DNA from 3 places in the Paenarthrobacter sp. NPDC089675 genome. Region 1 is predicted to be linked to each of the others. Evidence: riboswitches for the same ligand, from Rfam matches in the RefSeq annotation. Region 1 holds a riboswitch; each other region holds the start of a gene.
What was found. A riboswitch is a leader RNA that binds a small molecule or an ion and turns the genes downstream of it on or off. The one in region 1 is predicted to bind glycine.

Region 2: another riboswitch for glycine. It lies ahead of gcvP (aminomethyl-transferring glycine dehydrogenase); the one in region 1 lies ahead of gcvP (aminomethyl-transferring glycine dehydrogenase).
Region 3: another riboswitch for glycine. It lies ahead of cycA (D-serine/D-alanine/glycine transporter); the one in region 1 lies ahead of gcvP (aminomethyl-transferring glycine dehydrogenase).

Annotation. Positions count from the first base shown of each region.
Region 1 covers NZ_JBIVHM010000005.1:21,068-31,171, forward strand. The annotation lists gene glyA (serine hydroxymethyltransferase) at 1-203, opposite strand, end outside; gene gcvH (glycine cleavage system protein GcvH) at 200-583, opposite strand; gene gcvT (glycine cleavage system aminomethyltransferase GcvT) at 605-1,726, opposite strand; gene gcvP (aminomethyl-transferring glycine dehydrogenase) at 1,737-4,598, opposite strand; glycine riboswitch at 4,748-4,847, opposite strand; partial or broken gene ACIPY2_RS12045 (helix-turn-helix domain-containing protein) at 4,932-5,117, opposite strand; gene mscL (large conductance mechanosensitive channel protein MscL) at 5,346-5,804, shown strand; gene ACIPY2_RS12055 (amino acid-binding protein) at 5,882-6,751, shown strand; gene ACIPY2_RS12060 (MFS transporter) at 7,157-8,497, shown strand; gene ACIPY2_RS12065 (GntR family transcriptional regulator) at 8,596-9,276, shown strand; gene ACIPY2_RS12070 (aspartate/glutamate racemase family protein) at 9,273-10,082, shown strand.
Region 2 covers NZ_JBIVHM010000003.1:38,300-48,403, forward strand. The annotation lists gene ACIPY2_RS07815 (flagellar biosynthesis protein FlhA) at 1-605, shown strand, start outside; gene ACIPY2_RS07820 (hypothetical protein) at 583-1,569, shown strand; gene csrA (carbon storage regulator CsrA) at 1,574-1,816, shown strand; gene ACIPY2_RS07830 (hypothetical protein) at 1,856-2,395, opposite strand; gene ACIPY2_RS07835 (sigma-70 family RNA polymerase sigma factor) at 2,620-3,435, shown strand; gene ACIPY2_RS07840 (MFS transporter) at 3,498-5,048, opposite strand; gene ACIPY2_RS07845 (TetR/AcrR family transcriptional regulator) at 5,121-5,660, shown strand; glycine riboswitch at 5,755-5,851, shown strand; gene gcvP (aminomethyl-transferring glycine dehydrogenase) at 6,024-8,870, shown strand; gene gcvT (glycine cleavage system aminomethyltransferase GcvT) at 8,883-10,016, shown strand; gene gcvH (glycine cleavage system protein GcvH) at 10,051-10,104, shown strand, end outside.
Region 3 covers NZ_JBIVHM010000004.1:327,471-337,574, reverse strand. The annotation lists gene ACIPY2_RS11600 (ExeM/NucH family extracellular endonuclease) at 1-1,302, shown strand, start outside; gene cycA (D-serine/D-alanine/glycine transporter) at 1,364-2,830, opposite strand; glycine riboswitch at 2,985-3,084, opposite strand; gene ACIPY2_RS11590 (FAD/NAD(P)-binding protein) at 3,172-5,121, opposite strand; gene ACIPY2_RS11585 (prolyl oligopeptidase family protein) at 5,182-7,416, shown strand; tRNA gene ACIPY2_RS11580 (tRNA-Ser) at 7,517-7,605, shown strand; gene ACIPY2_RS11575 (MFS transporter) at 7,644-9,080, opposite strand; gene ACIPY2_RS11570 (RecQ family ATP-dependent DNA helicase) at 9,248-10,104, opposite strand, start outside.

The sequences.
Region 1 (10,104 bases):
TACTTGTTGGTCAGCACCGAACCCTGCGCCTGCATCACTGCAACGGCGGTGTGGTTCTCCGAGGCGATCATTTCCAGGCCACCGCGCTGGCGACCCAGTTCGTCGTCGATCTTTGCCGCGATCTCGGGGTCCAGCTCCGAAAGCTGGGCGTCCAGCGACGCCGACACGACCTGCTCGAATTCAGTCACGGATACCGGGTTCACAGTTCGCCTCCGTTGGCTGCTGCGTATTCCTCGGCCGTCATGAGCGGGCCTTCCTCAGTGGCGGCGACCTTGAAGAGCCAGCCGGCACCGTAGGGGTCGTTGTTGATGAGGGCCGGATCTCCGACGACGGCGTCGTTGATCTCGGTCACTTCACCGGTGACGGGCGAGTACAGGTCGGAGACGGACTTGGTGGACTCCACCTCGCCGCAGGTCTCCCCCGCGGTCACCGTGGAGCCGACCTCGGGCAGGTCCACGTAGACGATGTCGCCCAGGGCATCCGCGGCGACGGCGGAGATGCCGATGCCTACCGGCCCGCCACCATCGCCAGCAACCCATTCATGCTCAGCCGAGTACTTCAGCTCGGCAACTACTTTGCTCATGTCAAAATCCTTCTCTCGTGACTACTTGGAACGCTTGTAGAACGGCAGCGCAACGACTTCGAACGGTTCGGCCTTGCCTCGGAGGTCGACGTCCACCACAGTGCCGACGGCGGAATGTTCGACGTCGACATACGCCAGGGCGACCGGGTAACCGAGCGTGGGGCTCGGCTGGCCCGAGGTCACCTCGCCGATCAGCGAACCGTCCTTCAAAACCGAGTAATGACCGCGGGCCGCACGGCGTCCGGTGCCCTTGAGGCCTACCAGCTTCTGCCCGATCGTGGAGCCAACACCGGCGGCTTTGATCGCGGCCAGCGCTTCCTTGCCCACGAAGTCGCCCTCCTTGGACAGCGCCACCACGGGGCCGAGCCCGGCTGCGTAGGCGTTGACGTGCCGGGAGAGTTCGTTGCCGTAGAGCGGCATGCCTGCTTCGAGGCGGAGGGAGTCGCGGGCAGCCAGGCCCGCCGGGATAAGCCCGTGGCCTTCGCCGGCTTCGAGCAGTGCCTCCCACAGCGAGGGAGCGTCCGTGTTCGGGACGTAGATCTCGAACCCGTCTTCGCCCGTGTAGCCGGTGCGGGCCAGCAGCAGGTCCTGTCCGCTGATGGTCACCTCAACAGCCGCGTAGTACTTCAGCTCCGTGATCAGGGAATGCTGCTCCGCCGGCACGAGCTCCAGCAGGATGGCTTCTGCGTTCGGGCCCTGGACAGCGATCAGGGAGGTCTCAGCGGAGGCGTCCTCGACAACAACATCGAACCCGGCGGCACGCTTCTGCAGCTCCGCTGCAACAACTGCAGCGTTGCCCGCATTCGGCACCACGAGGAACTTCTCCGCACCCCGACGGTACGTGATGAGGTCGTCGATGATGCCGCCGTCGGCGTTGCAGATCAGCGAGTACTTGGCTTTGCCGTCGGCGATCGCGGACAGCTTGCCCACCAGGGCGTAATCCAGGAAGGCGGCTGCTTCCGGGCCGGTCACCCAGACTTCGCCCATGTGGGAGAGGTCGAACAAGCCGGCCGCCTGGCGCACCGCGTGGTGCTCAGCCAACTCGGAGTCGTACTTGAGGGGCATCTGCCAGCCGCCGAAGTCCGTGAAGGACGCGCCGGCCTTTTTGTGCTGCTCATAGAGAGCGGTGTAGTTCTCAGACATCACGGGTCCTTTAGTTCTCAAACTCTGCTGTGTTTTCCTCGAACGCTTCGAGGGGCGGGCAGGAGCAGACCAGGTTACGGTCGCCTGCAGCACCGTCAATCCGGCCGACCGGCGGGAAGTACTTGTCCTGCTTGAGGCTCGCCACCGGGAATGCTGCCTGCTCACGCGGGTAGTCGCGCTCCCAGGCGGAACTTACGACGGCGGCTGCCGTGTGAGGCGCGTTGCGGAGCGGGGAGTCCTCCACGGAGAAGTCACCGGCAGCTACCTGCTCGATCTCTGCCCGGATGGTGATCATGGCTTCGATGAAGCGGTCGATCTCGGCCAGGTCCTCGGATTCGGTGGGCTCAACCATCAAAGTGCCCGCAACCGGGAACGCCAGGGTGGGCGCGTGGAAGCCGAAGTCGATCAGGCGCTTCGCAACATCCTCGGCCGTGACACCGGTACGCGCGGTCAGCTCACGAAGGTCCAGGATGCACTCGTGCGCCACGAGTCCGCCTTCGCCTGTGTAGAGGACCGGGAAGTGCTCATCCAGGCGGGAAGCAACGTAGTTCGCAGCCAGCAGCGCCGACTTGGTCGCCTCGGTCAGCCCTTCGCCGCCCATGAGCTTCACGTAGGCCCATGAAATCGGCAGTACGCCAGCGGAACCGAAACGGGATGCGGAGATGGCCACGCCACCCTCCGAAGATGCGTTGTTGGCGTCACCCGGCATGAACGGAGCCAGGTGTGCTTTCGCAGCAACGGGACCGACACCCGGTCCGCCGCCGCCGTGCGGGATGCAGAAGGTCTTGTGCAGGTTCAGGTGGGAGACATCGCCGCCGAACTTGCCAGGCTGCGCAAGGCCAACCAGTGCGTTAAGGTTCGCTCCATCCACATACACCTGCCCACCGGCTTCGTGCACGGCGTCGCAGACCTCGACGACGTCGGCATCGTAGACACCGTGCGTGGACGGGTACGTGATCATGATGGCCGAAAGCACATCGCGGTTCGCTTCGATCTTGGCCTTCAGGTCAGCGTGGTCGATGGTGCCATCGGATGCCGTAGCCACCACAACCACCTTCATTCCCGCCAGCACTGCCGAGGCGGCGTTGGTGCCGTGGGCAGAAGCCGGGATCAGGCAAACGTTGCGCTGGTCATCGCCCCGGGACAGGTGGTAGCCGCGGATCGCGAGGAGACCGGCAAGCTCACCCTGGGAACCGGCGTTCGGCTGGATGGAGACCTGGTCGTAGCCCGTGATCTCGGTGAGGTCGGCTTCCAAACCGGAGATCAGCTCACGCCAACCTTCAGTCTGGGAATCCGGCGCGAACGGGTGGATCGAGGCGAACTCAGGCCAGGAGATGGCTTCCATCTCGGCCGTGGCGTTCAGCTTCATGGTGCACGAACCCAGCGGGATCATGGTGCGGTCCAGCGCGAGGTCCCGGTCGGACAGCTTGCGGATATAGCGCAACAACTGCGTCTCGGAACGGTGCGTGTTGAACACCGGGTGCTGCAGGAAGTCAGAGGTGCGGACTACGTCGGATGCCAGCTCGAACCCGGCGGCGTCCCCTACCGGACCAGCGCCGAAGGCGACGGCCACAGCAGAGAGGACCTCCGGCGTCGTGGTTTCATCAACGGAAACACCCACAGTGTCGGCGTCGATGTAGCGGAGGTTGATGCCGCGTGCTTCGGCAGCACCGATCACCTTGTCAGCCTTGCCGGGGACGCGGACAGTGAGGGTGTCGAAGAAGGAGTCTGCGACGAGTTCGCGGCCTGCCTTCTGCAGGGCGGTAGCCAGCACACGGGCGTGGCCGTGGACAGTTTCGGCGATCGCCTTGAGGCCGTCCGGGCCGTGGTAGACGGCGTACATCGAGGCAACGATGGCCAGCAGTGCCTGTGCCGTGCAGATGTTGGACGTGGCCTTTTCGCGGCGGATGTGCTGCTCGCGGGTCTGCAGGGCGAGGCGGTAGGCAGGCACGCCGGCGTTGTCCTTGGAGACACCCACAATGCGGCCCGGAAGCGTGCGTTCCATACCGTTCCGTACCGCCATGTACGCGGCGTGCGGGCCGCCGAAGAACAGCGGGACACCGAAACGCTGCGCGGTTCCGACGGCGATGTCCGCACCCTGTTCGCCCGGGGGCGTGATGAGGGTCAGTGCCAGCAAATCGGCGGCAACGGTGACAAGCGCACCGCGGTCCTTGGCGTCGGCGATCACGGCGGAGTGGTTGAAAACCCGGCCGGAAACGCCGGGCTGCTGGAGGACGACGCCGTTGATGTCGCCGTCGGGCAGTCCGGCGGAGAGGTCCGCGACAAGAACCTCGAAGCCGAGCGCCTCGGCGCGGCCCTTCACGATCGCGATGGTCTGCGGCAGGAGGTCGGCGTCCAGGACGGTCTTGCCGTCCTTCACGGCTTTGTTCGCCCGGCGCATCAGCAGCACGGCCTCGGCCACGGCGGTCGCTTCATCCAGCAAGGAAGCGTTGGCGATGGGCAGGCCGGTGAGGTCCTGCACCATGGTCTGGAAGTTCAGGAGCGTTTCAAGGCGGCCCTGGGAAATCTCCGGCTGGTACGGCGTGTAAGCGGTGTACCAGGCCGGGGATTCAAGGATGTTGCGGCGGATGACCGGCGGGGTGATGGTGTCGTAGTAGCCTTGGCCGATCATTTGCACGGCGGTTTTGTTCTTCGCCGCGAGCTTACGGAGCTCGGCCAGGACCTGGGTCTCGCTCAACGCCTTCTGCAGGGCGAGGGGCGAGGACTGGCGGATGGAATCGGGGACAGCCACGTCCACCAGGCCGTCGACGGAGTCGTAGCCGATGGCCTTGAGCATGGTCTCAACATCGGCCTGGCGACGGGCGCCGATATGCCGGTCCGCGAAAGCGGTTGGGGAGGATTGAACAGTCAAGAGGAACTCCAGGATTCAGGCGCCCATTGAGCGCCATAGTGAATATGGGTTCCTCCCCGCTCTGTATTGGACCTGAGAGATTCCGTGGACTTGGTTGCCCACTTGCACCGTCGGTGAGCCCGGTTGCCCGGACTACTTTCCAGAGTTGCCTCGCCGCGGCGGTACATGGGCCTGAGAGATTCCTGGGGAGGATTTGCTCCTACGGCGCCTGACTGGATGTACCCGGCAGGACTCTCCCGCCGCAGATCAAAAGCGTTTGCGCCACGTCAGTGACACGCTTCACACCATAGCGGGTGGCCGCCGGAAAGTGCAAGGCGCGCCTTCCCATGGCGATTAACCCTGCATCGCCTCATGGATCTGCAGGGCCAGCCAGAGCTGCGCCAACGTGGACGTCTCACCCATGTCCAGCCCAGTCAGTTCGCCGATTTTCCGGATTCTGTAGATGATGGTTTGCCGGTGCGTGAAGAGCGCTGACGCAGTCTTTTGCCATGACCGCTGGGAGCCCAGATAGGTCTTCAAGGCGCGGGATGTGAGCGAGCATCCCCAAAAAACGGGCGGGACGTGAGCGAGCATCCCCAAAAAACGGGCGGGATGTGAGCGAGCATCGGGTAATACTGATGCTCGCTCACATCCCACCCCCAATTCCCGATCGCTCGCTCACATCCCGTGACACCTTCTGCGAAACCCCGGAATGGTAGTTTGTTCTCTGCTTGAGCCATACGCCCCGTACCGACCAGAGGACACTCCATGTTTAAGGGATTCAAGGACTTCATTCTCCGCGGCAACGTGATCGAACTGGCCATCGCGGTGGTTATCGGCAGTGCCTTCACCGCACTTGTTGCCGCTTTCACCAACAACATCATCAACCCCGTGATCGCCGCGGCCGGTGGCGTCAACGCGGACGGGCTGGGCTTCCGGATCTGGCCGGACAAAGAGGCCACGTTCGTCAACATCGGCGCCGTGCTGACGGCACTGGTGACCTTCCTGATCACCGCCGCCGTGGTCTACTTCATCTTCGTGGCGCCCATGAACAAGATCAACTCCATGGTCAAGGACCGTTTGGCCACCGCAGAGCCCGAGGAAGAGCCGATTCCGGCCGATACCGCGCTCCTGGCCGAAATCCGCGACCTCCTCAAGGATGCCGCAGAAGCCCGCGGCACCAACCGCGGCCTGGACGGCGACCTGGACCCCGACCGCATCCGCTAGGCACTCCCGCGAAAGCTGCCGCGAGACCGTGACGCAGCAGCAACGCCTACGAAACACCCGGACGGCAGCATGGGTTCATGAAGCCCAATGCGAGCTCTCCCGTTACCGCCGACCTCGTATGCGAGGTCTGCGGCCAGCTGCCTGAACCTCCCAAGGCCCGGCTCACGCTGGCCAACATCGCCGTGATGTTGCCCATTGAACTCCTGGTGCACGCAGCAGTGGTGGAAACACATTTGCCGTATGTCGCAAAGGTCCTCCTGCTGACAGTGACCGCGACCGTCCTGGTGATCTGGGTGGCCGAGCCGTCGGCCGCCAAGGTCCTGCGGCGGTGGTTGCACGCCCCGGCGCTCAAACACCGCCGCAGTTTGAACTCAGCCCCGTCCCTGTGGCGTGCCCGTACCCTGCTCCTCGACCAGCCCGGGTCCCTGCAAAAAATCACGCAGTCCCTCGCCCGGCTGGAAACGAACATCCTCAGCATCCACGTCCACCCCATGGATGGCGCGGGCCTGCAAGACACAGTGATGGATGAGTTCGTCCTGTCCGCGCCGAGGCAGCTCACCGAGGAGGAACTGCTTCAGGCAATGCACGACGGCGGCGGGCGCGAGTCCCGCGTTTGGCCCACCACGGCGCTGGCCATGGCGGACGGACAAACCAAGGCCCTCAGCCTCGCGGCGCGCATTGCCGGCAATCCGCAGGAACTGCCCTTGGCCGTCGCCGAGTTGTTGTCCGCCAAAGTGGTCCCGACGGACCCGGAACACCCGGCTCCCGAGGTGAGCGCAGGCGTCGGACGCTCAGCAGACATCCTGAAGATTCCCACGGCCTGGCACGGTCCCTTGGTGTTCTCCCGCCCCGGTGAGCCGTTCACTCCGGCGGAGTCGGCGAGGGCCCACAGATTGGCTGAGCTGGCGGAGATTCTGGCATACAGTCCGAGCCCGGAACCCAGCTAGGCCAGGACCTCGGTATCCCAAGGCTGGGCGTGCCCCTACCCCTTGGCTGCGAAAGCCCGGCGAATCCCCCAAGATTTGCCGGGTTTTCGCACGTCAATCACACATAGTCCGCAGACAGCCGGGCAGGAACCCCAAGATCCCACCGTCCCGGTCACAATCCGTCTGCGCGATTTGTATACCAAACCCCTTGACAGTGCTACCCGTCACATCTAACTTTGTTTTTGGGATCCCAAAGCGGGATCCCAAAAGATCCAGCACCGGCTGCGGACCCGCTCAATCAACGGGCAGGAACCGCAACAGTTGCCGCCGGCACGGGTCAGGCCGCAGCGGTATCCCGCCCGGCTCATCCCCCCCAAAAAGCCCCAAAGACATTCCCACCCGTTGACTCCTACTGAAGGAGAAGCTGTGTCTCTCGAAAACACCCAACTGGCAACCCAGGACAACCAACAAAAGCCCGGAAAGGACGGCGTGCAGCGACGCACGAACGTCCGCTGGAAGCTCTTCATCCTGTTGCTCGTCCTGGTCTCGGTCAACTACATCGACCGCGGATCCATCTCCGTGGCCCTGCCCATCATCCAAAAAGAATTCAACCTTGCTCCCGAACTCGTCGGCCTGCTCCTCTCGGCCTTCTTCTGGACCTACGCCCTCATGCAGATCCCCGTCGGCTGGCTGATCGACAAGTTCGGCCCCCGCAAGGTTGTTACCGCATCCTGCATTGGCTGGGGCGCAGCAACTGCCGCCTCAGGCTTCGCGGGTGGCTTCCTGAGCATGTTCATCGCCCGCTTGGGCATCGGCGTCACCGAAGCAGGCGTCATGCCCGCCGGCGGCAAGCTCAACGCCATCTGGATGCACCGGAAGGAACGGGGCCGCGGCGCCACGATCCTCGACGCAGGCGCTCCCCTCGGCGCAGGCCTCGGCGGCATCCTCATCACCTGGCTGATCGCCTCCACCGGAAGCTGGCGGATGTCCTTCATTATTGCCGGTGCAGCCACCGTCCTCATGGGCCTGGCGGTCTGGTGGTACATCCGTGACAACCCCCGCCAGCACAAGGGCGTCAACGACGCCGAGGCCAGTTACATCGAGGCTTCCCACGCCGAGGAAGACGCTGAAGCCGCCCGCGAAGGTGCCCGCGGCAAGCGAGCCCTCCTCCCCTACTTGAAGTTCCGCTCCTTCTGGGCCATGTGCTTCGGCTGGCTCGGCTTCAACGGCGTGTTCTACGGCCTGCTGACCTGGGGCCCGCTCTACCTCGCACAAGCAAAGGGTTTCGACCTGAAGACCATCGGCTGGTCCACGTTCGTGATCTTCGGCGCCGGGTTCGTCGGCGAAATCCTCGGCGGCACCATCGCCGACAAATGGCGTGCCGCCGGCGCTTCGGCCAACAAGGTCATGCGTACCCTGCTCGGCATCTCCAGCGTCGTCGTGGTGGGCGGCCTGGTTGGCGTCACCGTCGTCGCAGACCCGATCACCGCCGTCGTGCTCCTTTCAGTGGTCCTGTTCTTCCTCCGCTGGGTTGGCCTGTTCTGGTCCATCCCGTCCATCCTGGGCGGCCGCACCAACGCCGGCGTCCTGGGTGGAGCGATGAACTTCAGCGGCAACATTGCCGGGTTCATCACCCCGATTGTGGTAGGCCTGATTGTCGGGGCAACCGGCTCCTACACCTGGGCACTCATCTACTTTGTTGGATCCGCTGTGGTCATGGGCGCCTCCGTCCTGGCCCTGGACTACAACAAGCGGCTCCCGGTCTGACTCGCACTCACCGGGCCGGCCAAGGGGCCTGAACCACCCAAGGCCGGACACCGCCGGGCCGGGCGCATCGCCTTACTCATCACGGAAATGGAGCTGACATGCTGACCGCAGAAGACACGAACACCACGGACCGCCCCCTCCGGGAATCCGTGCGTGACACGCTCCGTACCCGGATTTTCGAAGGCCACTATGCGCCCGGCACCCGGCTGGTGGAGCGGGACCTCGCCGCCGAGTTCAACGTTTCCCGCCTGCCTATCCGTGAAGCCCTCCGGATGCTCCGGCAGGAAGGGCTCATCCGGGACCGCTCGGGGCGAGGCACAGAGGTGAGCGGCCTGAGCCCCAAGGATGTTGAGGACTTGTTCGATGTCCGCCAATCGCTCGAAGTCCTCGCCTGCCGGCTCGCCGCGAAGCGCGCCACGCCGGATGACCTCCACCACCTATCCGGGCTGCTCGACCAGGCCGAGCACTTCCTTGCCAAGGGCTCGGTCCTGGAAGCCCACCGCGCCAACAGCGAATTCCACGATGCCATCACGGGCATCGCCAACAACGATTTTCTCCGCTCCGCGCTCGAACCCCTCCAAGGCCGCATGCACTGGCTCTTCCGCCATGTCAGCGACCTGCCGGAACTGATCCGCGAACACCGCGAACTCTACGCAGCGATCGCCAGCGGTGACGCCGACCGCGCCGCCGCCCAATCGGCGTCGCACGTTGGCAAGTACCGCGACCAGTTCCCCGAGGACTACAGCGCCACGGAGCCCCAGCTACGGAAGAAACCATGAAACTCCTGGTCATCAACCCCAACATCAGCGACGACGTCACGGCGCTCATCGAGGCCGAGGCACTCCGCTCCGCCAGCGCGGACACCGAACTGATCGTCCGGACCGCAGGGCACGGCGTCGAGTACATCGAGACGCGCTTCGAATCGCTCATCGCCGCGGGCGCGGTTGCGGAGCTGATCGCCCAATACGCGCACGACGGCGGGACTCCAGCCACAGAGACAGCCGCCGGTCCCGCCGTGGACGGAGTAGTCGTGGCCGCTTTTGGCGATCCAGGCATGCCCGCCCTGAAAGAACTCGTGGACGTCCCGGTTATCGGGATCACCGAAGCTGCGCTCTGCGCCGCAGCGTTGCAAGGCCAAAGATTCTCCATCATCGCCATCTCGGACCGCATCCAGGCCTGGTACCGCGATTGCGTGGAACGGTTCGGATTCGGCGGCCGGCTCGCCTCGATCCGATCCATCAACCAATCCCTCAATTCCATCGGCTCAGTCCAGGCCGATTTCAAGGAAACCCTCCTGGCGCTGAGCCGGCAGGCCGTGGCGGAGGACGGCGCCGACGTCGTCATCCTGGCGGGTGCGCCGCTCGCGGGGCTGGCCCGTGAGCTCGAAGGCCAGATCCCCGTGCCCGTGGTGGACGGCATTTCGGCCGGTATCCGCATGGCCGAAGCCGTGGTTTCGCTGAAGTCCGGCGTACACCGAGGTGGTTCATTCGCGGCTCCCCCGGTAAAGACCCGACGCGGCCTTTCCGCCAACCTCGACGCCGCGCTGACGGCCGCGCAATCAGCCCGGCTCTCGCCCACGGCCTAAGACTCTTCAGAAAGAAGGACGA
Region 2 (10,104 bases), on a different contig from region 1:
GGCTCCTCACCAGGGAAGACGTCCGCGTGCTCACCGAAGGTGTCCGCAAGCAGAGCCCCTCCGCCGTTGAGGAACTCACTCCCGGGCTGCTCACCCTGGCAGAGATCCAACGCGTCCTGGAAGGACTCTTGGAGGAACAGGTCCCCATCAACGATCTTCCCCGTATCTACGAAGCCCTTGCCTTGCGGGCCAAGGTATCCACGGATCCTGAAGCGCTCATCGAATCCGCCCGGAACGCCCTGGGGCCCGTCCTCGCCAACAAGTATTTGGACGGGTCAGTACTTCCCGTAGTGATGATCGATCCGTTGCTGGAACAGTCGATGCTCGAAGACATGCGGCCGGCCGAGGGTGGCACGCAGATCGTGATGGGCCAAGCCAAGCTGGACGACGTGCTGAATTCCCTCAAGTCGGCAGTGGACGGTGCCGCAGCCACCGGACGGCAAGCCGTCCTGGTCTGTGCGCCCGCGCTGCGCCCGGCGATCCGTCGCCTTGTGGCCGCGCCCGACGGCGGTGTCCCGGTCCTTTCGTACCGGGAAGTGACGTCGGCGAACATCAGGATCGAAACAGTGGGGGTGGTCCGCTATGCAGAAGCGCTACAAGCTTAGGGGTGTTTCCCTTGATGCCATCCGGGAGAAGGCCCTGCAGCAATACGGTCCCGGTGCGCGGATCGTCGCGGCGGAGAAGGTCACCAACCCGGGGATCGTTGGCATGTTTGCCGCAGCCCGGTTCGAGGCCACCGTGGAAGTGGGAGCAGTTCCCGTGAATGCCCCCGAGCCGGCCGCCGTGGCTGCACCGCCAGGGCCGGCGGACGCCCACGAATTGCATGGACCGGCCATCGCAGCGCTCCTGGAACGTGCCGACGCTGCCGAACTCGAACTCCACAAACCGGAGCCCGTCTCCACGGCATCACCGGACTTCGCAGGACTGCTGGAACAGCTTGGCAAGGAACTCGAAGCCGGTCCGGCGGTTGCGCCCGTGCTGGTTTCCACGGCGCCCGCTGCCGTGCCGCAAGGCGCCGTGGTGACACCGCCGCCGTCGGACGCTCCTTCAGCCAAGGTGCCGCAGCCCCTGGCAGGCGACGGCAACCTCATCCTGCTCCTTGGACTCGGCGACGACGCCCTTGGCCCCGCCTTGGAAATGTCCATCGCCGCCGGCGGCTCGGACGTCCGTACCGCGGGGCAGCTCAGCGCTTTCGGCCACCTCCACGTCCAGGGGCGCCAAAGCGCGACGGCGGCGCGAGCCCAGGCGGTGCTCACGGGCCAGAGCGTCCTGGTGGCGTTCGGCTTGGGAAAGGCGCACGACGTACCCATGCAGGCTGCCACCATTGCGAGCCTCTCCGCCGACCAGCTCTGGGTGGTGGTGGATGCCCGACGCAAGGCCGAGGACACCAGGGCGTGGGTCGCGGCGCTTCAACAGCTGCTGCGGAATGACAATGCTGCCGTCTCGGCCCTCGCCGTCATTGGTGCCTCGGAGACCGCGACCCCGGAAACAGTCGATGGTCTGGGCATTCCCGTGGGCTGGGTTGACGGCAAGGCCGCAAGCAAGCCGGTCCTCGGAAAGGTACATTGAATCCATGCTGGTACTGACGCGTAAGCCGGGCGAGAAGATCATGATTGGTGACGACATTGTCATCACCGTCATGGAAGGCCGTGGCGACGGCGTACGGATCGGAATCGAAGCACCCCGTGGTGTGTCCATCCAGCGCAGCGAAGTGGTGGAGGCAATCGCCGCCGCCAACCTTGCCGCGACCCAAGCGGGCCCCGACGCCGAGGAGCTCCTTGCCGGCCTCCGCCCGCCAACCCCCGCCAAGGACTGATCCTCTCTCACGTCCCGCCGGGTTTGGGCGGTTCCTCTCTCACGTCCCGCTGGGTTTGGGCGGTTCCTCTCTCACGTCCCGCCACGAGATCCCGAGGAATTCCCGCAATAACGGAAGCGAGGCCTCGCGCACAGCGGTCAATGCCCGTTGGATGTTCGCTTGGATCGCCAGCAATTCCAACTCGTCGCCATCGGAGCCGGCTTTATCCGGGCCCGTTTCCAAGGCGGAAATGTTCGCGGCAACGGCAGTATCGATGTTTTCCACCAACAAAACCATGGCCCGTCGGTGTTCATCCAAAAGCCCCGCCCAGATGCCCTCCGGTGCAATTTCCACCAAGGCAGGCAGGGTGGAGCGATCCGGGGCCTGCCACTCTGTGGCCAAAGACGTGGCTTCCACGCCTCGGGCAAGCGATTCAAAGCGAAGATTTTCGATGACTTTTTCGAGCTCGGACGCGGTGAAGTTGAGCCGGTGCCAGTGACCGGCCCGGAGGTGCAGAAGCTGTGTTTCGAGGAGGAACAGCAGGAAATCGAGCTGCCTTCGCCCGCGCCACAGAGTCGCTGATAGCTCGTCCGCCCCCACGGTTCCCCAATCCGTTGTTGCCTTGCGAAAATGACGTTTTTGCAGGCGTTTGAGTTTCTTGTGTCGAGCGTACACGCAGAGTCGTTTTCAGGTGATATGTTCACTGAACACGTACCTGAACGAAGTCCCACAACGTCGCTGTGATTGGTCTCTACGCGCCGTCCGGAATTTGCGGATCAAGGGCATGGCAACTCAATATTCCGGTCTCATGGGGGGACTTACTTTTGAATCGCGAACAGCGCAACGAGCTGGTGTTGCAGCACCTTCCGCTCGTTGGTTACTTGGTCTCTGACCTTTGTGCGCGCGCATCTCATTTGTCGCGCGATGATTTTGCATCTGTTGGCTCCCTGGCGCTCATTACTTCCGCCGATTCCTTTGATCCGGATCTTGGCGTCCCGTTCGGGGCTTTCGCACGCCGGCGGATCATTGGTGCTTTCGCTGACGAAATGCGTGCGGGAGATTGGGCTACCCGGTCCGCGAGGAAGCGGATCAAGGAAACCATGGCCATCCAGGAAACCCTCACCGGCGTGTTGGGCCGCAGCCCGAGCATTGCCGAAATGGCCTCGGCGCTGGGTGTTGAGCGCAGCCATGTTGAGGCGGCCCTGGCTGACGCGGCACGAACGTTGACTTCGCTGGATGAGGTGGTGGTGGACACGGTGGCTTCCGTCGCCCCGTCCCCGGAGAATTCGGTACTGGCCGATGAACGGATCAAGTACCTGCGTGCCGCCGTCGACGCTTTGCCGGAGAAGATGCGTTTTGTCATCCAGGAGATCTACCTGGCAGGCAGGTCGGTCAAGGAACTCGCGGAAGAGCTGGGTTCCACGCACGCAGCCGTATCGCAGCAGCGCGCCGAAGGCATCCGGCTGATGCGCGACGGACTCGCCGCCCATTACGCGGACAACCCCGAACAGGCTTTTGAACCGGAATCGCGCATTACCGCCCGACGCCGGAACGACTACCTTTCCGCCTTGGCCACGGCCACCACCGGCGGAATCACCAGGAGCCTGGGCCTCGGGTCTACGCTCAACCAAGCCGTCTAGCAGCAGGCAGCAGGAAGCCCGGGCCACTCAGGTGACCCGGGCTTCGCCATGCGGTCAGTTACTTACTGCGCCTTGGGCACCCGGCGGAGTACGACGGCGGCAAGCACCGCCGCTCCGGCCATCAGTACCAGCCCGATCGCCGCCGTGATGTGGACTCCTGATTCGAAGGCCACCCGTGCAGCGGAGGTCAGTGCTTCGGCCAAGGGGGCCGGGAGGTTGGCGGCAGCGTCCACGGCCCCGGCCAGAGTCTCTCCCGACTTCCCGGCGGCCGCCGAGGAGACGCCGTCGGGGATCGTGAGGTTGTGCTGGTAGGACGCCGTGAGGATCGATCCGAGCACTGCCGTACCCAGGAGAGAGCCCAGCTCGTAGCCGGTTTCCGAGATGGCCGAAGCAGCGCCGGACTTGTCCGCCGGTACCGACCCGAGGATGAGGTCGTTGGAGATGGTCTCCGCAGCCCCCACCCCCACGGCAAGAACTGTCAGCGCGGACAGCAGGAACATCGGGCTGCTGCCGTGGTCGCCCACCACAACCACCAGGTAGCCGACGGCGTTGAGCACCAGTCCACCGGCTACAACAAAGCCGGGGCGGATCCGCTTGACCAGCGGCACCACAACGAGTCCCGCGACGATCGTCGCCGTCAGTGCCGGAATCATGGCGATCCCTGCCTCCATCGGAGACTGCCCTTCGATAAGTTGCAGGTGCTGGGCGAAGAAGTAGATGAAGCCCGTCATGGAGAACAAGGAGAGTACGTTGGCCACGATCGCGGTGCTGAACACCTTGTTGCTGAACAACGCGACATCCAGCATGGGGCTCGCCAGCTGCCGCTGCCGCCGGACAAAGAGGACCCCCATGACGGCGCCGAAAAGCATGAAGGCAGCCGCGGATGCGCCGAAGCCGTGCACGGCAAATTCCTTGATGCCGTAGACGAACGGAGCCATGGCGAGGACTGAGAGGGCGATGCTTGGTACATCCACGCGACCCGGGTTGGCGTCCTTGGACTCCGGAATGAGCACCTTGCCGAAAGCCAGCAGGGGCAAAAGCAGGAATGTCGCCACCAGGAAGACGGCGCCCCACCAGAAGTGCTCCACGAGCCAGCCGCCAAAAATGGGACCGAGTGCGGCACCGCCGGAGAAGCCCGCAGCCCAAACTGCGATCGCGAGGCGGCGCCGGTTGGGATCAGCAAAGATATTGCGGATCAGGGACAGCGTAGAGGGCATCAGCATCGCACCGAAGACGCCAAGCGAGGCGCGTCCGGCAATCAGCCATTCCGCCGACGGCGCGAACGCCGTAGCAGCCGAAACCGCTGCGAAGCCTGTGCTGCCGATCAGGAGCAACCGCCGTCGTCCGATCCTGTCACCGAGGTTGCCCATGGAAACCAGCAGCGCGGCCAGAACCAAGGGATAGGCATCGACGATCCACAGGAGTTGGATGCCGCCCACTTCCAGGGAACGGGCGATCTCGGGCAGGGCGAAGGTGAGCGCGGTGTTGTCGACGGCCACGAGGAGCACCGGGAACATCAGCAGTGCCAGGGCCGTCCAATCGCGCCACGGTGCTGCCTGCCCCTTAACGGGGTTGACGGAACGGGGTGCTTGGGTCGAGGACGGCGAGAACATGGTCGTTACTGTACCGTCTAGACGGTATAGTTTCAAATAGAACCAAGCCAAGCTTTACGGAATGATGGATGCATGCCGCGAAAACCAGTTGCCAGGGATGCTGTCCTGGACGCCTTTGAATCGCTCCTTATCGAAGTGGGGGAGCGTGCTGCCACGCTCGATGCCGTCGCCAAGCGTGCGGGGGTCTCCAAGGGCGGGCTGCTCTACCACTTCCCCAACAAGGAAGCGCTGATCAGTGCCTTGCTGGAGCGTCTCGATGAACTGGCGGAGCAGGACATAGAGCTGATGAAGGCGGCGCCCGACGGTTCCGCCGCCTACTTCATCCGCACGTCGCTGTGGGGTGGAACGCCCATGGACCGCGCCTTCGTGGCGGCGACCCGTCTGGCCGAAGTTGCGCACCAGGAGACCCGGCAACGCTTCACGGCCATCCAGCAACGTTGGCAGGACGTCCTTGCCGAGGACGTTGGCCCGGAAGTGGCCAAAGCCGTCAGCTACATGGGCGACGGGCTCTATTTCAACGCCATGTTTGAAGGCGGGCAGGACGCCGGCAACGCCAGTCGCGAGGCCGACGTCGAGGTTCTTTTGAAAGTCCTGGCCCGCCTGCGGAAGTAGCGCATCCCCCATTTGCCGCTGCGCCGCGGGCGTAGGACAATTAACAACTGTGGTGCGCCTTAGCTGCGGGCCGCAAAAATTGCATAAAAGCCTTTGATCTGCGGCGGGAGAGTCCTGCAGTACGTGATGCAGGCGCCGTAGGAGCAAATCCTCCCCAGGAATCTCTCAGGCCCACGCACCGCCGCGGTTAGGCAACTCTGGAAAGCAGCAGGCACTCCGTGTGAACGGATGCTGTGCTCACCGACGGTGCAAGCGGGTCGTGTGCGGACACCCCCGCGGAAACTCTCAGGTCCAATACAGAGCGGGGAGGAACCCGAGCCACTGCGGCGTACCCAAACGCCGCCCAAGTAATGGAGTTCCTTCGTGACGGTTAGTTCAGCCTCCACCGCCTTCGTCGACCGGCATATCGGTGCCCGCCGCCAGGCCGACATTGACACCATGCTCAAGTCCGTCGGTTACGACTCCGTGGATTCCCTCGTGGACACCGCGGTTCCCAACGACATCCGCCAGGACGTTGCCCTGACCCTGCAGAACGCCCTTTCTGAGGTTGAGGTTCTCGCCGAACTGCGCAAACTTACTTCGAAGAACAAGACCGCCGTGCAGATGATCGGCCAGGGTTACTTCGACACCATCACGCCTCCGGTGATCCGCCGGAACATCCTCGAGTCCCCGGCCTGGTACACCGCATACACGCCGTACCAGCCCGAGATTTCGCAGGGCCGCCTTGAAGCACTCCTGAACTTCCAGACCATGGTGCAGGACCTCGTTGGCCTGCCCATCGCCAATGCCTCCCTGCTCGACGAAGCAACTGCAGTGGCTGAGGCGGTGCTGATGATGCGCAGGGCCAACAAGAACAAAGCTGCGCAGGACGGCAAGACCGTTCTCGACGCCGACTGCCTGCCCCAGACCATCGCCATCGTGAAGGGCCGCGCCGAGGCTCTTGGCTTTGAAGTCGAGGTGGCGGATCTCGCCAACGGTCTTCCGGAAGGCGCCATCAACGGCGTCGTCCTCCAGCAGCCCGGCGTTTCCGGCCGCGTCTTCGACCACTCCGCCGTGATCGCTTCGGCTAAAGAGCGGGGTGCCCTGGTCACCGTTGCCGCCGACCTTCTCTCGCTCACGCTCATCACCCCTCCGGGTGAGCAGGGTGCCGATATCGCCGTCGGTTCTGCCCAGCGCCTGGGCGTGCCGCTGTTCTTTGGCGGCCCGCACGCCGCTTATATGGCTGTCCAGAAGGGCCTTGAGCGCTCCATGCCGGGTCGCTTGGTTGGCGTTTCAAAGGACGACGCCGGTGTTCCCGCCTACCGCTTGGCGCTGCAGACCCGTGAGCAGCACATCCGCCGCGAGAAGGCTACGTCCAACATTTGTACGGCGCAGGCGTTGCTTGCCATCGTTGCCTCGATGTACGCCGTTTACCACGGTCCCGAGGGCCTGAAGGCGATCGCCGATACCGCCCACAACCACGCCCGCACCCTGGCCGCCTCCTTGAAGGCTGCCGGCGTCGAGGTTCTTCACGGCTCGTTCTTCGACACGGTGACTGCCCGTGTCCCGGGGCGCGCAGCGGAGTTCGCGGCTGCCGCTGAAGAGCGCGGTATCAACCTGCGCGGCATCGATGCTGACACGGTGGGCATCTCGGTGGATGAAACAACCACAACTGAGGTTGTTGGCAGTGTCCTCGACGTGTTCGGCGCTTCAGTTGTCGAGTCCGTGGAGGGCTTCGCGCTTGAGGCTTCCGTGGAACGGTCCAGCGACTACCTGCAGCACCCGGTGTTCAACACCCACCGCTCCGAAACCCAGCTCCTGCGCTACATCCGCAAGCTCTCGGATCGGGACCTCGCGCTGGACCGGACCATGATCCCGCTGGGTTCGTGCACCATGAAGCTCAACGCCACCGCAGAGATGGAAGCCATCTCCTGGCCCGAGTTCGCCTCCATCCACCCGTTTGCCCCGGATTCCCAGACCGCTGGCTGGCGCGAACTGATCGCCGACCTCGAAGCCCAACTGACCGAGATTACGGGCTACGACCAGGTTTCCATCCAGCCCAACGCCGGTTCCCAGGGTGAGCTGGCCGGCCTCCTCGCAATCCGCGGCTACCATCACTCCCGCGGAGACCAGCAGCGCAACGTCTGCCTGATCCCCGCCTCGGCCCACGGCACCAACGCCGCCTCGGCAGTGCTCGCCGGCATGAAGGTTGTGGTTGTGGCCACGGCTCCCGATGGAACCATCGACCACGCCGACCTGAAGGCCAAGATCGAAGCCAACCGTGACGTTCTCTCGGCCATCATGATCACCTACCCGTCCACCCACGGGGTGTACGACGCAGACGTTCGCGAGGTCTGCGACGCCGTCCACGAGGCCGGCGGCCAGGTCTACATCGACGGTGCCAACCTCAACGCGCTCGTCGGCCTCGCACAGCCCGGCAAGTTCGGCGGCGACGTGTCCCACCTGAACCTGCACAAGACCTTCTGCATCCCGCACGGCGGCGGCGGACCCGGCGTTGGCCCGGTCGCAGCCAAGGCCCACCTGGCACCGTTCATGCCGGGCGATGCCGCTTCCTGGACCGAAGGTAACGATGTCCCGATTTCCGCCTCCCGCTTCGGCTCGGCCGGTGTCCTTCCGATCTCCTGGGCTTACGTGAAGCTCATGGGTGGCCAGGGCCTCACTGAAGCAACCAAGTCCGCGCTGCTCGCTGCCAACTACATCGCAGCGCGCCTCAACGACTACTTCCCGGTGCTCTACACGGGCGAAGCCGGCCTGGTGGCCCACGAATGCATCCTCGATCTCCGCGAGCTCACCGCGAAGACCGGGGTCACTGCCGAGGATGTGGCCAAGCGCCTCATCGACTTCGGCTTCCACGCGCCGACCCTGGCTTTCCCGGTTGCCGGCACACTCATGGTGGAGCCCACGGAGTCCGAGGACCTCGTAGAGATCGACCGCTTCATCGAGGCCATGATCACCATCCGCAAGGAAATCGACCAGGTTGCTGCAGGCGACTTCTCCGTGCAGGATTCCCCGCTTCGCCGCGCACCCCACACGGCAGCCGCCGTCGTGAGCTCCGACTGGGACCGTGCCTACCCGCGCGAGCAGGCCGCCTTCCCTGTCCACCACCTCAAGCAGGACAAGTACTTCCCGCCGGTGGGACGCATCGACGGCGCAGCAGGCGACCGCAACCTGGTGTGCTCGTGCCCTCCGATCGAAGACTTCGAGAACTAAGGGTTTGGGAAAATGACAGGGAAATACACAGCCCTCTACGAAGAGCACAAGAAGCTGGGCGCGTCCTTCACGGACTTCGGTGGCTGGCAGATGCCGCTCAAGTACACCTCCGAGCTCGCCGAACACCACGCCGTTCGCAAGTCCGCTGGCCTGTTCGACCTCTCCCACATGGGTGAAGTCTGGGTCACCGGCCCGCAGGCCGCCGAGTTCCTCGACTATGCGCTGGTGGGCAAGATCTCGGCCATGGCCGAAGGCAAGGCCAAGTATTCGCTGATCTGCCAGGAAGACGGCGGGATTATTGATGACCTGATCGTCTACCGTCGGGGTGCGGAGAAGTTCCTGGTGGTGCCGAACGCCGGCAACGCGGCAGTTGTTGCTGCCGAACTCCTGGTGCGTGCGGCCGGATTCGACGTCGTGGTTGAGGATGCCTCGCCCGAGACCTCGCTCATCGCCGTCCAGGGTCCCCTTGCCGAAGCGATTCTGCTGCGGCTTGTCCCGGCCGAGCAGCACTCGCTGGTCACCGAATTGAAGTACTACGCCGCCGTCGAGGTCACCTTCCTGGTGGCTGGCAGCGGCCAGGAATTGCTCCTGGCACGCACCGGGTACACGGGCGAAGGCGGCTTCGAGATCTTCGTTCCCAACGAATCCGCCGGCGCGCTGTGGCAGGCGATTACCGCCGTCGCCGAAGAGGGCGAGCTGGTCCCGGCTGGCCTGGCCTCGCGCGACTCACTCCGCCTGGAAGCCGGCATGCCCCTGTACGGCAACGAGCTCTCCCGCGAAGGCAATCCCTTCGCTGCCGGGCTCGGGCCTGTTGTGGCGTTGTCCAAGGAAGGCGACTTTGTTGGCAAGGAAGCACTCGCTGCCTTGAAGGCTGAAGGTGCCGGGGTCTCCACTGGACGCAAGCTCGTGGGCCTCAAGGGCCTGGGACGCCGCGCCGGCCGCTCACACTACCCCGTGGTGAAGGACAGAGCTGTCGTTGGCGAAGTGACGTCCGGCCAGCCAAGCCCCACCTTGGGGTACCCGGTGGTCATGGCATACGTGGACGTTGCTTATGCTGAGCCCGGCACCGCCCTGGACGTGGACCTCCGCGGCAAGGCCGAGCCCTTCGAAGTCGTCGCCTTGCCGTTCTACAAGCGGTCCCGCTAAGCAGTTTTTGTCCATACAACGTAAAGGAAACAGAATGCCCAAAGTAGCGCCTGAACTTCAGTACTCCGACGAACACGAGTGGGTTTTG
Region 3 (10,104 bases), on a different contig from region 1:
GTCCTGGACAGCAACGGCCAGCCGACGGGCAAGACCCGTCCGATCGTGCAGACGGGGAACTACGGCGAGAACGTGGGCAGCGTGACCCTGACGGTGGACACCGCATCCAAGTCGGTTACGGCGTACAAGGCATCGATCGTGGACCGCACTACTGAAACGGCCGAAAGCCTCGTCGCGGCCTACCCCCGGGTGGCCGCGGTAAAGACCATCGTGGACAAGGCTTTGGCCAACGCAGCGGACATCGGCAACCAGCCGGTGGGCGCAGTAACAGCTGATATCACCACCGCCTTCACCCCGGACCCTGCCGGCGGTGCCCCCAAGCGCGACGATCGCGCAAGCGAATCGACACTGGGCAACCTCGTGGCGGACTCCCTGGTGGACACCCTCAAGGCGCCCGAACTGGGTGCGGCGGAAATCGGCGTCGTAAATCCGGGTGGCCTGCGCAACGAGCTGTACTACGCGCCGGACGGAACCATCACCTACGCCGAGGCGAATGCCGTCCTGCCGTTCGTGAACAATCTGTGGACCACCTCGCTGACGGGTGCGCAGTTCAAGACCCTCCTGGAGCAGCAGTGGCAGACCAACCCGGACGGCACGGTGCCCAGCCGCCCGTACCAGCAGTTGGGGCTATCCAAGAACGTCAACTACACCTACGACGCCGCCCGCGCCGCAGGTGACCGCGTCACCGGCATCTGGGTCAACGGCGCCGTCATCGATCCTGCCAAGCAATACCGGATCGGGACGTTCAGCTTCCTTGCCACCGGCGGCGACAACTTCCGGGTGTTCAAGGAAGGCAGCAACACGAAGGACACCGGCCTGGTAGACCGGGATGCCTGGATCAAGTACCTGCAGGACCACAAGCCGGTCTCCCCGGACTTCGCGCGCCGCTCGGTCGCTGTTGCCAACACAACTGCCGCCGACGTCAAGGCAGGCGACCCGATCACCCTGGCCGTCTCCAAGCTGGACCTGACCTCCATCGGCAGCCCGGCCAACAAGACCCTCAAGGCCGTGTTCACGGATGCCAAGGGCACCACCACGGCCCTCGGAGATGTCCCGGTGAACTCCGGTGCCGCGAGCGTCAACACCAAGGTTCCCGCGGCGGCAGCAGCAGGAACCGGTGCTGTGGTGCTGACCGCCGTCGAAAGCGGAACCACGGTCAAGGTGCTGGTGAAGGTGGCTTCAAACGGTCCTAACCCGCCACAGTGCACCGCCCCGGTCAAACCGTCCAAGTGGTACGACTTCGTGGGCTGGCTCCGCTACGCAATTGCGTGGCTGGAGTACCAAAAGTGCCTGAAGGGCTAAGCGTCCCCCGGTAGCAGCAAAGGAGCCCCTCACGCCGGTGAGGGGCTCCTTTGCTTGTGCACTAGTTGCGGGCCGGTTCCAAGGCCCTCTCGGCATCCTTTTCCAGCTCAGCCTTGAAGTGCTCGTAGCGGGCCAGGTGGGTGGGACGTTTGCGGAGAACCACCCAGGCAACCCCAAGCGCCAGGAACCACAAGGGAGTCACGAGCAACGCCATGAGCGTGTCCGGCTGGGTGGTCAGGGCCCAGAGAATGAAAGCGAAGAAGGCGAAGACCACCCACACCATCACCACGCCGCCGGGCATCTTGAAAGCGGAAGAATCGTGCAGGTGCGGCCGGCGTTTCCGGAATGCCAGGTAGCTGGCCAGGATGATCGACCAGACGAACACGAAGCAGACGGCCGAGACGGTGGTGACCATGTCGAAGGCCTTGCCCACGTCCTGCCCGGCGTACATGAGAACGACGCCGGACAGCAACAGCACGCAGGAAAGGAACAGGGCGTTTCGGGGTACTTTGCGCCCGGACAGCGCGCTAAAGACCGCCGGCGCGTCACCTTCCTGGGCCAGGCCGTAAACCATGCGCGAAGTGGAGTAGATGCCGGAGTTGGCAGAGGACATCGCGGAGCTCAGCACCACCAGGTTCACGATCGTCGCGGCGGCACCGAGGCCGGCCAGCGAGAACATTGCGATGAAGGGGCTGTGACCGGCGGCGAATTGCGTCCAAGGCGTGACGGACATGAGGATGATCAGGGCGCCCACGTAGAAGAGCAGCACGCGGATGGGGATGGAGTTGATGGCCTTGGGCAGGTTCTTCTCCGGATCCTTGGCCTCGGCAGCAGTGGTCCCCACGAGCTCGATGCCCACGAACGCGAAGACGGCGATCTGGAAGCCGGCTACGAAGCCCATGAATTCGTTGGGGAAGAAGCCGCCGTGGCTCCAGAGGTTGCTGAAGCCTGCCGGCCCGGCGTCGGACTGGAACCCCGTGAAGATCATGAAAAGGCCCACGATGATGAGCGCCGCAATGGCCACGATCTTGATGAGGGCAAACCAGAACTCGGTCTCGCCAAAGGCCTTCACGGTGGCCAGGTTGAGCAGCAGGAGGATGCCGATGGTGACGAGTCCCGGGATCCAGAGGGGCAGGCCGGGCCAGAGTTCCTGTGAGTAGCCCGCGATCGCGATGACGTCCGCGATGCCGGTGATCACCCAGCAGAACCAGTACGTCCAACCGGTGAAAAACCCGGCCCACGGGCCCAGGAGATCCGCGGCAAAGTCGCTGAAGGACTTGTAGTTGAGGTTGCTCAGCAACAGTTCGCCCATGGCCCGCATGACGAAGAACAGCATGAAGCCGATGATCATGTAGACGAAGATGACGGACGGTCCGGCCGCTGAAATGGTCTTGCCCGAGCCCATGAAAAGGCCGGTTCCAATGGCACCGCCGATCGCGATGAGCTGGATATGGCGGTTGCTGAGTTGGCGTTCGAGGTGGGGTTCTTGCGTGTGACTGATGTCCGATGGCGGGCGCTGAATCGTCATAAGGAACTCCATTGTTCAGGCGGCACACTTGGATGCCACGATGATTCGGGTTCCTCCCCGCTCTGTCATTGACCTGAGAGTTTCCGCGTTCCTGCGCGCAGGAACGCTTGCACCTTCGGTGAGCCCGGTAGCCCGGACTGCTTTCCAGAGTTGCCTCGCCGCGGCGGTACAGGGTGCCTGAGAGATTCCTGGGGAGGGTTTGCTCCTACGGCGCCTGACGGGATGTACCGGCAGGACTCTCCCGCCACGGATCAAAAGCGCGCACCACCTCGCCGGTGATGCAGCTCACACAGTAGCGAAGGCATGGCTGGTTCGCAAGCCGCCCAGCTCAGGGCGCGGATTCAAAGACCAAGGATGCTGCGGGCGATCTCATCCGCGTCGCGGAGCGTCCGTTGGCCGCTTGTGTAAGCCCGGCCCGTTGCTGGCCGTGCCTCCGCAGCAATGGCGGTCCCCCACTGCGTCGCCGAGAGCTGCAGGCCCAAGAGGTACATCCCCTTGGTCACCGAACCGTTGGCCGCCACCGGACGGTAAGGATGCGGTTCAACGTCCAGGCCCGTGGTCTGCACCGGGGTCCCTTCGACGCTCATCATGATCTTGGTGCGGACCAGCCCGTCCGCCATCAGCTGTTCCAAAAGCGGTGAGATGTTGATGCCCACCCTGTTGGCCGGCGACATCGCCTCGATCAGTGTCCGTGCCTGGACAGGAGCATCGCGCACCCACGGCGAAAACGCCCGGAAGACTTCGGCGTTACGGTCCACGCTGAACTTCGGGTCGGGTCCCACGAAACTCACGACGCCGGCACGCGCCAGAGCCGCCAACTGTTCCGAACGCAGGGCCGGAGGTCCGCTCGCCAGCCCCTCGACGAAGGCCTCGAACCACCCCCGCAGCTCGGCCACCCAAGATTCGTCCGTGATGCCACCATCTGCCACGACCGTCTTGAGGATTGCCCTGCCGGTATGCAGCGCTCCAATGGCCATTTTCACGGGGTCCGATTCGCCCAGTGCCGATCGCCTGGCATCGTCGTCGAGGTAGTCGGTGACGGCCTTGTCCAGTTCCCGTCGCGAGGCGAACGACCTCCCGGCCAGGGGGGCCGAGAGCCCCCTCAGGTTCAGCCGGCGCGAAGCTACTACGTGCTTCTCCACCAACGCGCCGACTTCGCTTTCCCAATTGCCGGTAGCGTGGGCGTGGGGTTGCAGGGCGTCTTCGAGGTCCGCGAGGAACTGTGCCGCATCACGGATCGCGGCCGGTTGTGATTTCGCCAAAGTTACGTAGTAGGCCCACAGCGCGTCACGATGCAGGAGCGGCCAGAGGTCATGGTCGAATCCGGGCTGTATCCCCGCTGCCCTGAAACGGTCCACGGCGGCCTCGGTCAGGTACTTGAGGGTGATGCTCGTGGCGTAGTACCCGGGAAGTCCGGCCTTGGCCCGATAGGGCGTGCCCCGACGCGAGGCCGCGATGATCCTGGGTTCGCGGCCGGAAGGACGATACTCGAGCGTTCCCGCGCCCGGAGCCACGGCCTCCACGAATTTGCCGCCGCGGCCCTCCGTCAGTTGGCCCATCACGTCGAAGAAGTTCAAGCCCATGCCCCGGACCAGGACGGGCTCGTTGTCCGGCACGCGCTGCCAGTCCACATCCGCGGGCGGTGCCGGCGGGAAATAGAGCAGACCGTGTTCGTCCGCGGCGGCCTGGAAGGACCGCTGTTCGGGATTGAGGCGGGCCTCGATATGTCCCAGTGCGAGAACCACGGAATCAACGGTGAGGGTTTCGCCGTCGGCCAGTTCGACGCTGAACCGGTCCCCCTCGACCGGGCGCGCCGCCACGGCGGACGTTTCATGGAAGGTGACATCCACGCCGTCGGGCAGCCGCTGGAGCAGCTCCGCCAAAGTCTGCCGCAAGTACCGCCCATAGATGGCCCGGCTGGGAAAGTTGTCCGACTCAAGTGTGGACAGCTCCGCCTTTTCGGCCGGGTTCAGGCCCTGGCCATCACGACGTCGGGCCACCCGCCATTCGTCGAACGAGCCGCCGGCCAGTGGCGGGGCGAGTTCCGGATCCTCGGGTATGAGCGTGGGGTAGAACGACTGGGTGTTCATCAGGTACAACCGGGACTGATCCGGTTGCCAGACATGCCCTGACCCCGCCGGGTACGGATCAATGACGTGGATCTGCAGCTTCGCGGTCACAATCGTGCCGTCCGTGGCAGCGGCCTTGTTCGCAAGCAGGCGCTCGAGGACGCTGGTACCCCGGGGACCGGCACCCACGAGGGCGACTCGGATGATTTGCGATTTAGCCACGCTCAAGCCTAACGTCCGCGTGACTTGCTTCCCCTTGAAAAGTGTTGCTTGGATGGGGCGATGACCACCACAGAAGCTGATCAGACGCCCTTCCCCGAATCCCCCACCGCCTCCGGACCCCGTCACGCGGCCGAAGTGGCACCGGAGCCAACGGACGAGAACGTTTGGTTGGAGGACATCCACGGTGAAGAACAGCTCGCCTGGGTCCGGGAGCAGAACGCCCGCACCGAGGACCTGCTGGAAGACGCAGAATACGCCAAGGTCCAGGCCGGAATCCTCGAAGTCCTCGACTCGACCGACCGCATTGCCATGGTCAACAAACGCGGCGACTTCTACTACAACTTCTGGAAGGACCGCGAGCACCCCAAAGGCCTCTGGCGCCGCACCACCTGGGAAAGCTACCTCACCGAGGCACCCGAATGGGATGTATTGCTCGATGTTGATGCGCTGGCTGCAGCCGAGGGCGTGGAATGGGTCTTCCACGGAGCCGGATTCCTGCGTCCGGCCGACGGTTCGGAGTACCGGCTCGCGATGGTCTCGCTCTCCCCTGACGGTGGCGATGCAAACCGCTACCGAGAATTCGACGTCGAGACCCGCGCCTTCGTGGACCCGGCGTCCGGTGGCTTCGACGTGCCCACGGCCAAGGGCAATGTGAGCTGGCTCGATTCCGATACCCTGCTTGTCTCCACCACCGCTGATGGCCTGCCGGCAACGTCATCCTCCTACGCCCGGACCGCCGTGAAGCTCCGGAGGGGAGAGTCGCTGGCCTCCGCTGAGCAGGTCTTCGAGATCCCCGAGGACCACATGCTCGCCATGGTGGCCCACGATTCCACCCCGGGCTACGAGCGTACTTTCGCGGTGGACTACATCGACTTCTACAACCGAAGCACGTGGCTGGGCCGCGACGGTTCCTGGCTGCCCATTGATGTTCCTACGGACGTGAACATCAGCGCTCACCGGGAATGGCTGATGTTCCGGCCACAGCAGGACTGGACGGTGGACGGTACCCAGTACCCCGCAGGCTCCCTCCTGGCCGCGGACCTGGAAGCGTGGCTTTCGGGTGCCCGCGAAGTTCTGGTGCTCTTCACCCCGGATGAACACACCTCGCTGCAGTCCTGGAGCTGGACCCGTGACTACCTCCTGCTGAACCTGCTCCACGACGTCTCCTCGGAGATCAGGGTGCTCGACCCTTCCCGGCTGGACTCCACCGGGAGCTGGGCCTCGAGCGTCCTGGACGCCTGCCCGCCACTTCACGATGTCAACGCCTACGCGGTGGACGACGAAGACGAGTCCGGCGCCGGCAACGACTACTGGCTCGTAGCCACCGGATTCACGACGCCCACTACGCTCACCCGTGGTTCCCTTGCATCCGGCGAGGCCGTTTATTCGCTGGACTCCGGACGCACGGGCGGCGTCAGCAGCCACCACGAAGAGGTGAAGCGGTCGCCGTCGTTCTTCAACGAAAGCGACTACGAGGTCCAACAGCACTTCGCTGTGTCCGCAGACGGGACCCGCGTCCCCTACTTCCAAGTGGCCTCGAAGGACTTGGTCCTGGACGGGCAGAACCCCACGCAGCTCTCGGGCTACGGCGGGTTTGAGGTCTCCCGCACGCCCGCCTACAGCGGTTCCGTCGGCCGAGCGTGGCTGGAGCGGCGCACCACCGGCCCGGACTCCCACGCCCGCGGCGGCGTGTACGTGGTGGCCAACATCCGCGGCGGCGGCGAGTACGGACCGTCCTGGCACCGTGCCGCCCTCAGGGAGAACCGGCATCGCGCCTACGAGGACTTCGCAGCCGTGGCCCGCGACCTGATCTCCCGTGGAGTAACCAGCCGCAAGCGCTTGGGATGCGTCGGCGGCTCCAACGGTGGCCTGCTGGTGGGAAACATGCTCACCCAATACCCGGAACTGTTCGGCGCTGTGTCCTGCGGAGTGCCGTTGCTGGATATGCGCCGCTACACCAAGCTGTCCGCCGGATACTCGTGGATTGCCGAGTATGGCGATCCCGACGTTCCGGAGCAGTGGGAGTTTATTCGCACGTTCTCGCCCTACCACCTGCTGCACGACGGGGTGGAGTACCCGGAAACGTTCATCTGGACCGCGACCTCAGACGACCGTGTGGGACCTGTCCAGGCCCGGAAGATGGCCGCCCGGATGCAGGCCATGGGTATCCCGAATGTCTGGTTCCATGAAGCCCTCGAAGGCGGCCACGCCGGTGCCTCCGACAACAGGCAGGCCGCGGCCCTCCAAGCCAGGAGCAACCATTTCCTATGGCGGGCGCTGGCCGGGAGCAACTAACGGGCGCCCCCGCAGGGATGCCTGCGCAGGGCCGCTAAGTAGCTGTTTTGCGCTGGGCCGCCGGTTCTGCGTATCCTTGGTGGGCTAGCAATAGCGGATTGGAGACGTGCCAGAGCGGCCGAATGGACTTCACTGCTAATGAAGGGTCGGGGTTAAACTCGACCGGGGGTTCAAATCCCCCCGTCTCCGCGAATTGGTCCCGGTTTTCGAACCGGGACCTTTTGCGTTTAAGGCTGTCGCCGTCCGCCTCCGCTGACCTCGGCACCCGCATGCCGGTGCAAGGCCAGGCTGTCGATAGTGCTGACGAGCATCAGCACGGCCATGGCCAGGAAGGCGCCCTTATAGGCAGCCACGTGGTCCGCGCCGAACAGGTGCGTAGTGTCGAACAACCGAAGGAACAGGGCCCCGACGGCGATTCCCGCCCCGGCAGCCAACTGGACCAGCGTGGCGGAGATGGCATTCGCGGACGGCAGCTGGTCCGGAGCAATATCTGCATACTGCACCGAGGCGTAGGCGGAGAAGCCGATGGATCGGAACGCTCCGCTGAACAACAACAGCCCGAAGATGATTGGCTCCGGAGTGTGCGCGGTGAGGAATGCGCAGAGGGCAAACGTGATTGCCGACGCCAACGACGCAAACACCAGCACTGGTTTGAACCCGAAACGCCTGATGAGCGGCGTGGTTGCCGGCTTGATGCCGATGTTGCCGACAAAGACCGCTGCAACCATGACGCCGGCCTTCAGCGGGTCCCACCCGAAGCCATCCTGGAACATCAGCGGCAGCAGGAACGGCACCGAGCTGATGGTGAGGCGGTAAACGAAACCCCCGGTGGAGGTGGCACGGAAGGTCCGCGTGCCAAACACGCCCAGATTGAACAGCGGAACCTTTGCCTTCGACATCCACAAGACCGCTCCCGCAAGGGACAGCACACCGGCAGCAACTACGACGGCGGCTACCGCACCGGGTGCGTGGCCGCCCAGGGTCTCCAGGCCGACCACCAGTGCACCAACCCCCAACGTGGTGAGCAGCAGACCGAGCCAATCGAGTTTCCGTTTTCCCTCCATCATTGTGCGCGGCACAAGCCGGAGCGCAGCGATAAAGGCGGCCAGGCCCAAGGGGACATTGATGATGAAGATCCAGTGCCAGGAAAGGAAGGTGGTCAGTGCACCACCCACCAGGGGCGCAAGCACCGGCGCCAGGAGGCCCGGCCACACCAGGTAGGCCGTGGCACGAAGGAGCTCGGATTTGGGCGTTCCCCGCAGGACCACGAGTGTGCCCACCGGGACCATCATGGCTCCGCCCGCGCCCTGCGCCACACGGCTCAAGGTCAGCATCGTGAGATCCTGGCTCACCGCGCACAGCAGTGAGGCAATGGTGAACACCGCGATGGCGAGGCAGAAAACCCGCCGGGCTCCCAGCCTCTCGGCGAGCCAACTGCTGAGCGGGATGCCCATCGCCACGGTTACCAGATAGGCCGTCATGGTGATGTTGACATCCGCGGCCGGCACCCGGAAATCGGAGGCGATACTCGGGATGGCCGTGGTCAGGACCGTACCGTCTAGGAACTCCATGAAGAACGTCGCGGCCACAAGCAACGCCAACTTCGGCTGCCACGTACTTTCTCCGGCAGCGGCAACGTCGGTTCGATTCGAATCTGTGGTCATGGCTCCGGTCCAAGTCAGGATGCGCGGCCCTGGGGGCTGGTTTGCGTGTTTCATCGATCCTATAGAGTCGGTGTGGGAGCGATCACAAAATGACACGTCGTGAAGGCTCCGTTGCGCCTGCTCGCCCGCTCAGCCCGCCTGCCTGGCCGGCTTGCCTCGCCTGCCGCCTAGCCCGCTTGGGCGAGGGCAAGCGGCAGCACAGCTCCTGCCCCCGCGTGCCGCAGGGCGCGTGCTGCCACGGTCATGGTCCAGCGGCTGTCCACGAGGTCGTCCACGAGGAGCACCGGCTGCCCGGCAACACCGGAAAGGGCCTGCTCCAGTTCCGGTCCCACTACCAGGCGTTCCCACACACCTGCCAGCCGGTACGCGCTGTTTCCGCCACGCGAGCCCGTGGGGCCTCCGTGTTGCGGCTGCAACCCACCCAGATACGGCATTCGTCCGATTTCAGCGATCCCCCGTGCGAGCGAATCCACCAGTTGCGGTTTGCTCCTGGACGGGATGCTGACCACGGCCACGGGGCGTCCCACCCCACTCCAGGGAGTCCCGCCTTCTGCTCCTGACCACTCCCTCAAGACCTGCACGCAGGCCTGGAGCATTGCGGGATCGACTGCCTGGTCCGGGGCACCCGCGGCGAACAATCCGCGGAGCGCGCCGCCCCAGCCGAGATCCGTGAGGCGGGCCAGGACGCGCCCCTCCGCAACACTCTCGTCGGGCTTGATCTTTCCCTTGACCGCCACACCCAAGCGGTCCATGCCGGATGGCCACTGAAGGCGCGGATCGATTGCAATGCCCGCTCGCCGCAAGGTCTGGCCCGCCGCGTCCACTGCGGCGGCAGCTATGTCAACGGGGAACCAGCGCCCGGCACAGTTGTCGCAGCGGCCGCAAGGAGCGGCCGTTTCGTCGTCGAGGACGGAGGTGATGTACTCCATGCGGCAGCCCGAGGTGTCCTCGTAGATGATCATGGAATCCTGCTCCTCCACCCGCGCCTCGGCGATCCTGGCATAGCGCTCGGCGTCGTAGGTCC